Linked DNA regions of Enteractinococcus fodinae. The protein of the gene in region 2 interacts with the protein of the main gene of each other region in a pairwise test. Links are inferred from orthologs where the notes say so. Each region holds a gene or a part of one and is shown on either strand. Other genes may lie near its edges.

The links.
Region 1: the proteins of leuS (region 2) and ligA interact in binary tests that used the Escherichia coli proteins (3 or more experiments, as listed by UniProt). The link is inferred for Enteractinococcus fodinae from one-to-one orthologs.

What each region holds. Positions count from the first base shown.
Region 1 is NZ_JAVDYJ010000001.1:1,878,317-1,885,771, forward strand. Bases 2,678-5,599 are described here. They hold ligA (NAD-dependent DNA ligase LigA), read right to left. Parts: upstream 5,285-5,599; coding sequence 3,071-5,284; downstream 2,678-3,070. Other genes in these bases: J2S62_RS08755 (inositol monophosphatase family protein), read right to left, coding at 2,678-3,074; J2S62_RS08765 (PP2C family protein-serine/threonine phosphatase), read right to left, coding at 5,286-5,599. Also shown: J2S62_RS08740 (amidase family protein), read right to left, coding at 1-1,219; Asp-tRNA(Asn)/Glu-tRNA(Gln) amidotransferase subunit GatC, read right to left, coding at 1,219-1,485; J2S62_RS08750 (GNAT family N-acetyltransferase), read right to left, coding at 1,498-2,013; more of J2S62_RS08755, read right to left, coding at 2,010-2,677; more of J2S62_RS08765, read right to left, coding at 5,600-6,014; J2S62_RS08770 (adenylate/guanylate cyclase domain-containing protein), read right to left, coding at 6,014-7,165; J2S62_RS08775 (PH domain-containing protein), read right to left, coding at 7,162-7,455. UniProt on the Escherichia coli protein: DNA ligase that catalyzes the formation of phosphodiester linkages between 5'-phosphoryl and 3'-hydroxyl groups in double-stranded DNA using NAD as a coenzyme and as the energy source for the reaction.
Region 2 is NZ_JAVDYJ010000001.1:1,556,301-1,563,964, forward strand. The notes cover bases 4,534-7,664. They hold leuS (leucine--tRNA ligase), read right to left. Parts: upstream 7,291-7,664; coding sequence 4,777-7,290; downstream 4,534-4,776. Other genes in these bases: J2S62_RS07335 (DegV family protein), read right to left, coding at 4,534-4,770; glpK (glycerol kinase GlpK), read right to left, coding at 7,324-7,664. Outside these bases: holA (DNA polymerase III subunit delta), read right to left, coding at 1-538; J2S62_RS07325 (ComEC/Rec2 family competence protein), read right to left, coding at 549-3,026; J2S62_RS07330 (helix-hairpin-helix domain-containing protein), read right to left, coding at 3,026-3,706; more of J2S62_RS07335, read right to left, coding at 3,805-4,533.

The DNA.
Region 1 (7,455 bases), 320 kb from region 2 along the record:
CATCTGCATAGGTTGGTGCGGAAATGTGGACGCCGGCCACACTGGCGGCGGGTAGCCCGGCAAGAGACGCCCCCACGCCCGGGTTAGTGGAGTCGTATTCGGCGCCCTGGATGGTCGCGGCGGGCACGGCGAGCGCATCTACCGTGTCAAACGCGGCGTTGTGGTCGTTGATGACGGCCGTGCGGACGCGCTGGGCCGGGTAGAAATGCGAGGTGATGGTGCCCGAGGACAGCAACTGCGTGCCCAGGATAATCCGACGTTTGGTCTCGTAGCCAAAACCGGCCCCGCGCGAGGCCATGATGACGTCTTGCATGGTCGCGTTGTCGGGGGTGACGCGGTTGCCGAAGCGGATGCCATCAAATTTGGCTAGGTTGGCGGAAAATTCGGCCGCACCGATGATGTGGGTGGCTTGGCGTGCCTGTTCCAGGGACTCCAGGGTGACCTCGGTGGTCGTGACACCGGCACCTTCCAGTGCGGCAAGACCGTTTTGATACAGGGCCCATGCGCCGTCGTTGACGTCTACGGGCTGGGCTGTGATGACACCAATGGTGAGGCCCGCAACATCGGAGGAACTGTCGAGGTCCCACTCGTAGTGCAGACTCGTGGGGTCTTGGGCGTCAGGTCCGGCGAGAAGTGCATGCAGCGCTTTGGCATCCGCCGTGTTCCGGGCAATCGGGGTGATGGTGTCCATGGAGGACACGGCGGCTACCAGACCGTATCGGGAGATGGCCCCGTAGGTCGGTTTGACGGCGACGACACCGGTTTTTGCGGCGATGTGCCGGGCTGTGCCGGCGGTATCGGAAACCACCGCGAACGGGGCCTGGTGGTTGCTCACGGCCTGGTGTGCACCGGATTCTTCGCCGATACCAAATTCGGAGACGGTCGCTTTGCCTAAAATAGGCAGTCCGGCTGCGCGTAAGCGGGTCACGACGGTGGCCTCATACGGCGACACCCACCCGGCGAGGTAGTCGGAACCGGCCTCGGTGGGCATGTCAGCGGTGACGATGACATCGGATAACACGACGGGGACCCCGGCCAGCGGATGATCGTATTTGCCGGCGTCTACGTCGGCTGCCACGGCCAGTGCATCATCGGCGTTGACGTAGGCGTAGGCGTCGGAGCCAGCATCGAGGTGTGCGGTGACCAGTTCCACTGCGGTGGTGTCACCGGCACGCAGTTGTGCCGCCATTTCGGTGGCGGTCAGGTGGGTAAGCGACATTATTCTCCGTCCAGAATCGCAGGGACCATGAATTGACCGTCTTGAGCTTCAGGGGCCCCCGAGATGGCTTGTTCAGTGGTGAGTTCGTTGGCGACGGTGTCGTCGCGTAGCACGTTGTTGACCGGCAGCGGGTTGACGGTTGCAGGCAGCTGTGGATCAGCGGTCAACGTAAGGGACTCGATGATCGGATCGAACTCAGCGGCAAGTTTGGTGCGCTCGTCTTCGGTGAGCGCGATATGTGCGGTTGCGGCAATGTGCTCAACCATACAGCTCCTTCACTAGGGGGTTGAATTCAGCGGGTGGACGTAGACCAGGAAGGTTTCGAGTCCTTCGTCATGATCCACGATGCCTGCGGTGTAGAGGTTCCAGTCGCGCTGCGGGGCCCGTCGGAACCCCATGGCATGATACATGGCCTGGGCGGTGGTCATGGATGCCATGGTGGTAATCGCGACCGCGTCCGCATTGCGGGTGCGAGCCAGGTCTAACGCGTAGGTGACCAGTGCTCGCCCGATGCCTTGGCCCTGGAAGTCCGGGTGCACCGCCAGCATACGAAACTCTAATTCGTTATCGTAGGCTACCTCGGTCATGCCCGATGGTGGCGGCGCAATATTGACGCTGCCTGCGACCTGTCCGTCGACCTCGGCCACATACAGTCCCTCGGCGCGTGCCGGGATGTCGGTCAGCGTTGCGGCGTAGTCAGATTCCGGGGCGATGTGCCCGGCGGCTATATAAGCGGCATGCGTGAGGTCGCGCACCGCCGGATAATCTTCGGGGGTCGCCGGACGGATGGTCACCAACGAAGGTCTCCCAGACGTTGCTGCAGAGAGGTTACTTGGTCGGCGGGCCCGGTTGCTTCCACGGTGACCATGCCATCCCCTGGGGTGCAGTGCAGGTGGAAGTTGTTGACCTGCAGTATTCCGCCCGCCGTATGTTTTGCGGTCAGTTGCTCGATCCAGTCCTGGGGGTTGTCCGTGGTGACCGTTCCGGTCAGCTGCGTGCGACCGATCGGGTGGTTGGGGTCCACTTCTAGGGCGTGGTGGTCGACACCGACGTCCCCGGCGATGATCCAGTCGGGGGTGGTGTCGGAGACTTGCCACGCTGGACGGCGAACCGGCACGCCTGCTTCGTTGGCGATCAGCGCGCCGGCGGCCCAGTCGTATTCTTGGAGCCCGTATTCGGCGTAGGCATCGAGGGTGCCGTCGGCGACCATGCACAGGTCCAGGGCTGCTGAGCCGGCGCGTCGCAGGTCTGAAAAGTCACCGGTTTGTAGCAGGCGTTGCAGCTGTTCGAACTGGAACCCTCGGCGGGTTGGGTCATAGGAGAAGCCAGACGACAGTAGGCGCCCGGATCTGCCCAGGACCGGGCCGGTGAGTCGGACGGGTTCGGCCGGTTGGCTGGGTAGGCCCACATCCAGGGGTCCGGTGCGAGTGGTGAAGGCACCCCCACCATCAGTGGCCCACCAGGATCGGCCGAGTGCCGGTGCCACAATGGCTGCGGCGATCCACCGGCCCTCGTATTGCACGGCCACTGAAGAGCAGTAGTGCGGTAGGCCTCTGATGAAGTTGGTCGTGCCGTCCAACGGGTCGATGGACCAGCGGTAGCCACTGGGGTTTTCCACGGTGGTGGCACCGAATTCTTCGCCATAAATTTCATCGTGCGGCCGGTACGATTGCAGCACGAAGCGGATGGCGTCTTCGGCCCGATGGTCAAAGTCTGTGACCCAGTCCGAACCCGAGGATTTCGTTTCAGCACCCAGATCCGTCACCGTCAAGGGCGTACCGGTTTCGGGGCGTTGGGCTAATTGGGCAGCACCGGCCTCTGCGGCGGCACGTGCCACCGCTAAGAATGCGTTCATCGTTCTCCTGCTAGTAAGTCTTGAAACCCTTGTTCATCTAATATTGTCACGCTCAGCTGTCGTGCCCGGTCGAGTTTCGACCCCGCGTTGTCCCCGGCCACCAGATAGTCGGTCTTTTTCGAGACCGAACCGGTGGCTTTACCCCCGCGTGAGAGGATGGCTTCTTTGGCGGAGTCGCGGGTGAAATGCTCCAACGTACCGGTCACCACAACGGTGACACCGTCGAGCAGGGTGGAGTCTTCGGTCACCTCATCGGCCATGGTCACACCGGCGGCTGCCCAGGCGTCAATAATGGCCAATCGCCAGTCGCTGGCAAAGAATTCCATGACGGCGCTGGCGATGACCTCACCGACACCATCGACGTAAGTGAAGCGCTCGTAATCCTGCGCTACGGCGGCTTCTCGCAGGGCGTCCATCGAGCCGAACGATGCGGCGAGCGCCCGGGCCGCGGTGGGGCCCACGTGCCGGATGGATAGCGCGACCAGCACCCGCCACAGCGGCTGGGTTTTAGCTTTTTCGAGTTCCTCGAACAGGCGCAGCGTGTTGGAGGTTGGTTCGTGCGTGGTGCGTTTATAGAAGTAGGGCACCTTTTCCCACACGCCGGTCGGCTGGCCTTGTGAGCGTTTTTCGCGCCAGACATACACATCGGCCAGTTGCGCTTTGAGCTCCTCGTCGCCGTTGGTGGCCAGATCGAACAGTTGCGCATCGGAGGTCAGCACGCCGGGGCCGGTGGGTTGCACGATGCCACCGTGGTCGGCCGGGTTAGGACCAGGGCCGTTGGTTAGCCAGGTGGCCGCTTCTTCGCCGAGGGCCTCAATATCGAACGCACCCCGTGAGGCAGCATGTTCGATGCGTCCGGTCAGTTGTGCCGGACAGCTTTTGGCATTGGGACACCGCAGATCGACGTCGTCTTCTTTGAGCGGGCGAAGCTGCGTGTCACACGCCGGGCAGTGGGTGGGCATCACGAAGTCGTAGACGACGTCCTCGTCGCGCAACGGCAAGACCGGGCCGACAATTTCGGGGATAATATCGCCGGCTTTGCGCAGTACCACGGTGTCACCGATTTTGACGTTCTTGGCTTTGACGACGTCTTTATTGTGCAGTGTGGCCATGGACACCGTTGAGCCGTCCACCAAGACCGGTTGCATCAACGCGTACGGTGTGACTCGTCCGGTTCGGCCGACATTGACGCGGATATCCAGCAGTTTGGTGTGGACTTCTTCGGGTGGGTATTTGAAGGCCACCGCCCACCGAGGCGTCCTGGAGGTATAACCCAGTTGCCGCTGATAGGTCACGTCATCGACTTTGACGACGATGCCATCAATCTGGTGAATCAGATCGTGGCGTCGATCGCCGTAGTCTTCGATGTATTCGATGACTTCTTGGGCCACCTGATCGGAGGGCCCGGTGATGAGCTTGCTGTACGGCGAGACCGGCAGCCCGTAGGACGCCAGCAATTCGTAGGCTTGGTGCTGTGAGGTGACGGTCGCCCCGGTCACCCTACCAAGCCCGTGAACGAACAGGGACAGGCGACGCTTGGCGGTTTCGGCCGGGTCTTTTTGTCGCAGGGAACCGGCAGCAGCGTTGCGGGGATTTGCAAACGGTGCCAGCCCGTCTTCGGCCCGTGCATCGTTGAGCTCGTTGAACGCTTGCGGTGGCATGAACACTTCGCCGCGAACTTCAAGTTCCGCCGGAATGTTGTCACCAGTGAGCTTGGTTGGCACTTCTTTGATGGTCATCACATTTTGGGTGACGTCCTCGCCGACCACTCCATCGCCGCGGGTCGCAGCGCGGACCAAGGAGCCGTTGCGGTAAAGCAAGTTGATCGCCAGCCCGTCGATCTTGACCTCGGCTAACCAGCCGACTTCGTCGGTCACGCCAAGCTGTGTGAGGCGACTCCCAACGCGTGCAAACCAGGTCTCCAATTCTTCGACCGAGAAAACGTCTTCCAGCGAATACATCTGGGTCAGATGTTCCACGGGCGAAAAGACCGCGTTGCCCCCGACTTCCTGGGTTGGTGAATCCCCGGTGACGATTTCCGGGTGGAGGGCCTCAAGATCTTCGAGTTCCCGAAACAGCGCGTCGAAGGCCGCGTCGGAGATCTCAGGTGCATCGTCGACGTAGTAGGCACGTCTGTGATGTCGGACCTGGTCTTTGAGAGTTTCGTAGCGCTCTAACAGTTCTGGATCAGGAGTGTTCACGGCCGCCATTCTACTGGGTGGTCTCGGTGACTTCAGCGACGACGACTGTGACATTATCTGAGCCATCGGTTTCTAGGGCCAGTTCAACCAGTTGATCTGCAGCATCTTGAACCGTCGATGCGGCTCCCAGGATGAGCCCGATCTCTTGGTCTTGGACCCCACCGGTCAAACCGTCGGTGCACAGCAAGAAGCGATCGCCCACGTTGGCGTCCAACAACACCACATCGGCGAGCAGACGCAAGTTGGAGCCGACCGCTCGGGTGATGACGTTGCGCGCCGGGTGTTCGCGGGCTTCTTCGGCGCTCAGTTGGCCCAACCGGACCATTTCAGCCACAGCCGAGTGATCTTGGGTGAGCTGGATAAAGGCCTCGTCATTGGCCCGATAACGATAGGTGCGTGAGTCTCCGACATTGGCTACAACCAGTTGTGGCTTGTCTTGGTGCAGCACATTGGTCAACAGGGTCAGCGTGGTCCCGGCACGGCCTTCGGCGATATCGTAGACCGCCCGGTTGGCTTGGGTGAGCCACTCTTGGAGACTCGCTAGTTCAAACGGTTGCGGGGTTTGCTCATACGCCTGGATGAACGTGTCGATGACAGCGGCAGAAGCCAGCTCCCCGCCGTCATGGCCGCCCATCCCGTCGGCCACCAGGTATAATCCGTCGCGTATTAGGTAGGAGTCCTCGTTCAGATCCCGCTGGTAGCCCACATCTGTGGCGGCCGCGGCTGTAAAACTATACATTAGTCAACCTCTATCCCGTCTCCGGCGCCGCGCAGCAGCATGGAGGGATTAATCGGACCGAACCCGCGCACCGACTGCGGTGGTTGGGGAATTAAAATATACCGTTCATCATCGGCTAGTACATTGGCGGTTAACTGATCCACCAGCACTGTCCCTGGATCGGCCAGTGCTGTTAACCGTGCCGCGAGGTTGACGGTCGGGCCATAAATATCCCCCAATCGCGACAGCACACGGCCCCACACCACCGAAACGCGCGCAGATGGCAACACGGCATCTTCATTCAGGGCTTGGGACAGCGCCAGCGCAATGTCGGCTCCGGCTTCGGGAGTTTCGGCGTTGAACAACACTTCATCCCCGACGGTTTTGACCAGGTGGCCACCGCCCACGGCGATGATTTCGGCACAGATTTGTTCAAACCGCTGCACCATTTGGGCCAGTGTCCGCTCGCTCATGGTCCGCGACAAGGCCGTATAGGACACCATGTCGGCGAAGCCGACGGCTCGGGCCAACGGCAGGGGTGTATCGTCCTCGGTACCGTCCCGGCCTTCTTCGGAAGCCGCTAGACCGGCTTCGACACGTACGGTCAGTCGCTGTAAAGCAGAGTTGAGCTGGCGCCGGTAGGAGTAGGTTACGACGTCTTCTAAGGATTCGATGACCGAGGGCAGCAGTCGCACGACTTCCCGGCGGGCTTCGGGGTCCGAGAGTCCTTCGGCGCTCATCTTGTCTTCCACCAGGGCCTCAATTTGCCACACCACCATGCGGTCGGTCATCTGCCCGATGGATCGGGCAATTGAGATGGCGGTTTCTTCGTTGAGGACATCTTCGCGAACCAATTCCACGATGGTGGCCATGGCTGCGACATCTTGTTGGGTAAAGACCTTTTCGTCGGCTTTGATGTTCGGAAAGCCCATGGCACGCCAAATCTTGCGGGCCGATACGATTGAGACACCAAGTTCTTTTGCCAGGTCGCGCGGGGTCAGAAGCCGTGGGCCACCGATGAGTTCTTCATCGAGGACTTTGATGGCTTGGGTCCAGGTTTCCGAAAATGGTTCCGCGGCGCCTAAGTCTGCTGAACTGGCCGGCGTTGGCTGCACTATATCAAGTGGCTGGGTTGGTGTGGGTTCAGCGTGCGTATCTGAATCTTTGGTCACAAGCCCCTACTTTCACTGAGCGAACCGTTAGCGTAACGGCCATGGGAACCGAAGCGTTCCGTATCGACAAGGGTTTGAAATTCTGAAATTTCTGGGATGTCATGCAGCACCCAGGTTTGGCCACGAGAGTTCATCAGGTGCAGATCCCCTGAACCACGACGTCGCTGGCGACGCGACTGATGCACCTTCAGCGACACTAAGGAATGTAGCGCAACCCAGTGTCGCTTCACAGCGATCGCTCCCAGTTTGTGGGCAACGCGATGCGTTGTGATCTCATACCGCGACACTAA
Region 2 (7,664 bases):
CGAGTTCTCCCAGGTTCTCCCCGATGGCGTCTGCGAGCGCGCGGAGGGCTTCAGCATCGATCTTTCGGCGCGCACTGCGGAACTCTGCTTGGAGGAAATCCATGCGGTCGCGGTCTGATTTGATGGGTTTGGCTTCAACGAAGACACCGGACTTTTTGAGTGCGTCGAGCAATCGTTTGCCTCGGGTGCCGCCTCCGTGGAGACCCAGGAAGGTGACGTCCGGGTTGGGTTGCTGGATGTATTCGAGCCCGTCGGTGACGAATGCGTCAGACATTTTGTGCATTTCGTCGAAGATGAGGAGCTTCTTTTCGCCAAACAGTGATGGGCTGGCGAGCACCTGGATTTCACCGGGTTGGTATTCTGCAGCGGAGCGGTGGTGTACCTCGGTGTCTGGCTCGGCCTGTTTCAACTGTGTTTTGATGGCCTCGGTGACTCGAGTGTGAATGTAGTCTTCACTGCCTTGGACAAAGATGAGCGGCGCTACTGTGACGTCGCGCCAGGAGGCGCCGGCGGTTTTGGTTCGTCGAGGAGAAGCCATAGGGCTGATTCTAGCGTTGTGCGGCGACGTGTGCGGGACTGTGCTGCAAGGTCACAGAAAACGTGCCGTGGAAATCAGTGCGTCGAACGTCGGTTCGTGGCCCGAGCGCCTCGAGAATGTCGTCGTGCGGGTGGCCATAACTATTGTCCATACCCACCCCGATGAGTGCCACACTGGGTTCGGTATGTTCGATGAGGCCTGTCCCGCCGTTTTGTGCGCCGTGGTGGGCTAATTTGAGGATGTCGACCTTGGTGGGGATACGGTCTGCGGCGAGGAGCTTTTCGGCTTCGTCTTGTTCTAGGTCGCCGGTAAACAGTGCCGTGGCGACTCCTCCGTGGCGATAGATTTCGATGAGTAGCACCGCGGAGGCATTATTTTCATTTGGTGTTTGGTGATTTGCGCTGAGCACTGACCACCGGAGTTGTACCGGATGGTCGGGATCCTGTGCAGCGTGATCTATGACGGAGACCGTGGGGCCTGTGAGTTGCTGGGCGGTGGAGGGCAGTCCCGTGGTACTGGCTTGATAAGTTGGGTCCGTGCCCGTGGCATATACGATGTGTTCTGGCTCGACTACGTCTAGGACACCTTGGAGCCCGCCGACGTGGTCTGCGTGGAGGTGGGTGATGACCAGAACATCGATGCGAGTAATGCCGGCAGCTCGTAGGCAGTGGTGGGCCAAGTCTGGTTCTGGTCCGGTATCGAAGACCATGGCTGATTCCGGCCCGGTACGCACGAGGAACATGTCGCCTTGGTCGACATCGCATCCGACAATATCCCAATCGGGGTTAATACCACCGGCTTTCGTCGGCCAAAACACGGCCAGGTGCGCGACGACAGCTACCACCACGATCAGGTACTGCAAGCTTTGGGCGGGGCTGGTCTGTTGGGTGAGCCGTATAGCCAGTTGGTGCCATCTGGGGAGACCCCAGTCCACGCGCACGGGTGGTGGTGTCCGTCGTTGTCGCCGCAGGAGTTTGATTGTGACGATGCCGGTGGCAGCCCAGTGCAGGGCGATGAGTGCTGTTCCGACGACCCCTTCAGGCCACGGGAGCGTCGAGCCGGGTAGCTGGGTTGTGGTGGTAGCGATCCATCCGATGGCGGAGGTCGGCAACGACACCGCGTGCAAAAGTAGTTGGGAGACGCCCGGGGCGACCATGATTAAAGCTGCAGCAATGGTGCCGGGGATGGTGATCAGCGGCAGTAACGGCGTGGCAAAGAGGTTTGCGGCTACTGAGTAGAGGCTGACGTAGTCGATAAACGTCAGCAGCAGTGGTTGGCAGGCCAGTTGCGCAGCAGTGGAGATCGCCAGCGAGGAACTGATGAGGCTGGCCCAGAAATCAGGGAGAAATTTTTCAAAATATGGGCGTATCAGTCGGTCGAGGGGTTGGGCTGCTAGCACGATCCCAGCCGTAGCTGCCACGGAGAGTTGGAAGCCGACTTCGTGGATCAGCTCGGGGGTCAGCGTCAAGAGGGCGATCGTGGTGAGGGCCAGGATCGGCAGGGCTTGTGAACTCCGACCGGAAAATACCGCCCAGGCGCCGATCGCTCCCATTGTGGCAGCTCGAAGAACTGAAGGTTGTGTTCCCACGATGTGCACGAAGAGAACCAGGGTTCCGATAAATGCAACGATGACGATGGGGCGCGGGAAGCGCAAGCTGCGAAACAAAAGCGTCGCCGCAGCGGCAATCACTGACGTATGCGCTCCCGAGACCGCTGAGAGGTGGCTCAGCCCGGAGATCTTCATGGCTTGATCGACAGTTTCCGATTGTTGGGATCGATCCCCCAGGATGAGTCCTGGAAGTAGTTCCGGGCCATAGCTGATCGTCTGGGCTGCCTGGTCTTGGAGCGCTGTGCGTAACGTATCGCGACCAGTGGGTGCAGTTTGGCCGGGTGGTTGACCACAGCTGTCGGGTTGAGCTAAGTGGACTGCTTGGACAAACGTGGTGGCATCCTGTTCGGTGACCCGCCCGAGAAAACAGACGTGGTCGCCGCTACGCATCTGCGACCAGGCCTCGTCGGCTGCGATCACGATCTTCGCTGGGTGGGGCGTGGGGGTAAGATCCCTGCCGTAGTGGTTTACCTCTGCGGTGACGAACCAGCTAGGCCCCCACGGCCCGTCACGTTCCACAGGGTCGTTTACCAGCTCGGCCGAGAGCTTGGCGGTCCCCAGATGCTCGGTAAATGCTAGCCATCCGGAGGTTTCTGCGGCGGCACGTTGTTGGTTGGTCAGCAGCGCGGCCGGAGTGGCCAGCCAGCAAGCCAGCGCGACGATGAGCAGCCATTGCCCCACCCGCTTACGGCGTCTGATACTTACCATGAGTATCATCGCGATGAGACCGCCCAGTATGAGGGTGAGGGGCACATGGTGTGCTACCCACGGTGGCAATCTGGGACTCAACAGACATACGGTTGCGGTAAGGCCCGCTGCTGGCACAAGTCGAATATCGACGGGGGCTGCGATGTCGTCGGGTTTGATGTGGCTTGTCATTACCAGCTCACGAGGCCATCGAGGCGTTCCCGGGTCGCGGGACCAATCCCAGAGACTGCTTCGATATCTGCCAGTTGCGTGAACGGACCGTGCTGCTGCCGGTGAGCAATGATCTGTTCAGCGGTAGCCGGTCCCACGCCGGGCAGGGTTTCCAGCTGGGTGGCGTCAGCAGTATTGAGATTGACCGTGGAAGGGTTGCCGGGGCCAGCGGCTGAACCTCCTGGTGAGCCTGAGGAGGTTTCCGCTTGAGTTTCGGACTGTTCATCGGGCACCAAGATGTAGTCGCCGTCGTTGACGATCGCCGCCAGATTGAGCGCATCGAGGACGGCAGCCTCTGTGGGGCCGCCGGCGCCTTCGATAGCGTCTACCACCCGGGCCCCGGTTTCTAATTCAACAATTCCGGGCTGGTGTACCGCACCTGCAACATGGATGATCGTCGTATCCGGGCCTACCGAGGCGTCGCCGGGCTCGTTGTCCTGAGCTGGTTCCACAGTGGCACTGTCGGTGCGATCCACCGCAACGGTAGGTTCCGGTGAGCTCGGTTGTTCGGTGGTAAGCCAGCGGAAGCCATAAATTGTCGCTGCCACCACGATGAGCATCAAGACCGCAGACAGCGTGATTTTGGTGCGCCACAGCGGGGGCCGCTGCGGCGGCGCTGTGTCTGCCAGATGTTTACCCATGCGTCCAGCTTCGCTGGGGATGAGCTGCTATTGCATCATGGCGGAATCAAATGTGGATAATCCGATCAGCCGGGGCAAGGCTGTGGATTCGGGATCGCTTAGTTGGCCCCGTAACTAACGTAGTCCAAGTCCGGGCTCATCGATACACCAAGCGCGCCGAGGCCTAAATGGGCTGCTAGCACGGCCGGCAGCCGCACGACGGGTACGGGCATGACGGAGTGATCTTGTAACTCCGCGGCCAACTGGTGGGCTGTGTCGAAGTCGCCGTAGGCTTGGACGCTCAACCGTACGGGCGGTTCTACTGCTAGTGCAAGCTCGGTCATCGTGGCCAGTGCTTTGGCTTCGCTCCGGGGACGATCGAGCAATGCGATGGCGCCGTCGTGCAAGTGCATGACAGGGCGAACCTGGAGCAGTTGGCCCAGCAGTCCGGTCAGCGCCGAAATGCGTCCGCCTTTGCGCAACGTGTCAAGGTTCGGCACGGTAAAAATTGTTTGCCCTGCTCGCGCCTGGCGAGTGGCGATGCTGGCCAGGAACGGTGTTGACAGGCCTAACCGCGTGCGCAAGAGGACATCGAGCACCGCATTGCCCAACGATATGCCAGCGTTATAAGAATCCAGCACGGTCACGGGAATGGGGGCTGTTTGGGCTGCGATACGTGCCGCGTCGGTGGTGCCCGAGAGCTTCGATGACAGGTGAATCGACAGAATCTGACCGTACCCCTGGTCGGCGATGTGTCGGTAGGTTGCGGAGAAGTGCCCGGGTGATGGCCGTGAGGTCCGCAGTGGGGTGCCAGCCGCTAAAGCAATGGCCAGATCCTGGTGCAGTATTTCGTCGTCTTCGGTATAAATCTGGTCGCCAATCATGACCGGAATGGGGACCACAAATAAATCTGAGCCCGTCGGTAATTTATACACCTGATCGGGCAACGCGGCCGAACTGTCGGTGACAATGGCTAGGCGTTCACGGCGTGGCGGGGTGATGTAGCGTGCCCAGCCGACCGCCTCGGTGCGCATATCGCGCGACCGGGCGGCCAATCGGGCTATCCAATCATCGACCTCGGTCATGTGGGGTTAGCCCACCACGAAGTTGACGAGCTTACCGCTGACCACGATAACTTTGCGGATTTGTTTATCGCCGATGGCTCGTTGAACGTTGTCAGATGCACGGGCCATCGCTTCGAGCTCATCATCGGAAATATTCGCCGGCACTTCGAAGCGATCCCGCAGTTTGCCTTGGACCTGAGCGATGACGGTGATCTTGTCTTCAACCAACAACGCCTCATCGACCTGCAGCCAAGTTGACCGTGCCACTGAGGGCTCATGGCCTAGCATGGCCCACATGTCTTCTGCCGTGTAGGGCGCGACCAGCGACAGCAGTTGAGCTACAACTTCGGTGGCTTCTCGGACCGCCGGATCGGCCGCACCGGCTCCATTATCGATTTCTTTGCGGGTCGCGTTGACCAGCTCCATGGTCCGGGCCACGACGACGTTGAATTTCTGGTCCTCCAGCAGGTTCTCTGCATCATGGACGATCTTGTGGGTCGTCTGACGTAGGGCTTCTACCCCGCTACTAGGGTCGGTATCCGGGGCTGAACCCGCAGCCTGGACATCTTGTGCCAGTCGCCAGGCGCGTGCCAGGAATTTCAGGGAAGCTGCCGGGGAAACATCCGCCCAATCGATATCATCTTCTGGTGGTGAGGCAAACACCATGGTCAATCGGATGGCGTCCACACCGAAGGCATCGAGTTGTTCACCCAGTGCGACCCCGTTCCCCAGGGACTTCGACATGGCTTTGCCACCGTTGAGGACTTGGCCTTGGTTCAACAGTCGGCTAAAGGGTTCGGTAAACCCGACGAGGCCCATGTCATACAGGGCCTTGGTGAAGAACCGTGAGTATAACAAGTGCAAGATAGCGTGTTCAACGCCGCCTACGTATTGGTCGACTGGCGCCCAGCGGTCTAGCTTGTCGCGATCCCAGATCTGCTGGTCGTTGTGCGAGTCGACAAAGCGCATGTAATACCACGACGAGTCGACGAAGGTGTCCATCGTATCGGTATCTCGTGTAGCGGCTCCACCACACTGCGGGCACGCGACGTTGACCCAGTCTTCGGCGGCAGCCAGTGGCGACTGGCCTTTCGGGGCGAGCTGTTGACCGTGTAAGTTTTTGGGCAGTTCCACCGGCAGTTGATCTGCCGGTACCGGCACGAGTCCGCAATCTGCACAGTGAATGATGGGAATCGGTGTACCCCAGAACCGCTGTCGGGACAACAGCCAGTCGCGCAACCGGTAGTTGACTGATTCATAACCGGTGCCTTTTGCTGCAAGCAGTTCAATCGATTTGGCGATCGCTGCTTCACCTGACAGGCCGTCGAGTTCACCGGAGTTAATGTTGGTGCCAGCCTCAGTGGTGGCGATGCCGGTGACTTCTGGGTCCTCAGCACCGGTGTCCACGACGGTTCGCACCGGCAGGTCCATGGCCCGAGCGAAATCCATGTCTCGCTGATCGTGAGCAGGGACTGCCATGATGGCACCGGTCCCGTAGTCGGCCAGAACATAGTCTGATGCCCATACCGGTACGCGCTCGCCGGACAGCGGGTTGATGCCGTAGCGCCCAAGGAACACGCCGGTCTTTGGGCGATCGGCGGATTGCCGGTCAATGTCGGAAACGTGTTTAAGCTGTTCACGGTAGTCGTGCAATGCCTCGGCATGCTCGTCGGTCACCAATTCTTCGGCGAGATCCGCATCGGCAGCCACGACCATGAAGGTCGCACCGTAGAGGGTGTCAGGCCGGGTCGTGTACACCTCAAGCTCAGGGCCATCCTCGATGGAGAACGTCACGGTGGCACCGGTGGATTTGCCGATCCAATTGCGCTGCATGTTCAGCACACGCTCGGGCCAGTGGCCCTCCAGCGAGTCCATATCTTGGAGCAACCGTTCAGCGTAGTCGGTAATTTTGAAGTACCACTGTTCCAAGGCCTTTTTGGTGACCTCAGTGCCACAGCGCTCGCAGGCACCATCGACGACCTGCTCGTTGGCCAGCACGGTCTGGTCTTTGGGGCACCAGTTGACCTGGGATTTTTTACGGTAGGTCAGTCCGCGCTCATAGAATTTCAGAAACAGCCATTGGGTCCAGCTGTAGTACTCCGGATCCGAGGTGTGCAGGATAGTGTCCCAGTCCACCGAGATGGCATACCGCTCAAAGGAGGATCGCTGGGTGGCGATATTCTCATAGGTCCACTCCGCTGGGTGGGCGTCCCGGGCAATGGCTGCGTTTTCGGCGGGCAGCCCGAAGGAGTCCCAACCGATGGGGTGCAGCACATCGTAACCGCGCAGCATCCAATACCGGGCGACGACGTCACCCATGGCAAATGCTTCGGCATGGCCCATGTGTAGGTCACCGGACGGGTACGGGAACATATCGAGGACATATTTTCGGGGCCGTTGGCCGTCGCCGGAGGCTTTGAAAACTTTGTTCTTTTCCCAATAACCGGCCCAACGTTGCTCGATGGCTGCAAACGAGAATTCTTCGCGCTCAGCGCCGGCATGCTTCGATGTGTTCGTCACGATGTCCTGTCTACGTTTCATACGAAAGGTCAAATCTTGTTTCCGTCTAGTATTCTAACTGCTCTGGTCCCCCGACCACCCAATCGCGTGCTCAATGGCCCGGTGCCAGCCAGCTATGAGACGCCGACGCTTGTTCGGATCAATATCTGGGCTCCAGGTCCCTCCGGAACGCCATAGATCGCGCAACTCGTCGGTCGAAGCCCAGATGCCAACCCCCAAACCGGCCGCGTACGCTGCGCCACGAGCGGTAGTTTCAACGTCAGCGCTGCGGTGGACCTCGACATCTAAAATATCGGCTTGGAATTGCATGAGTTGTTCGTTGACGGTCATCCCGCCGTCCACGTTGAGCTGTTGAAGCTTATGCCCGGTATCGGTTTCGACCGCGCTGATAACAT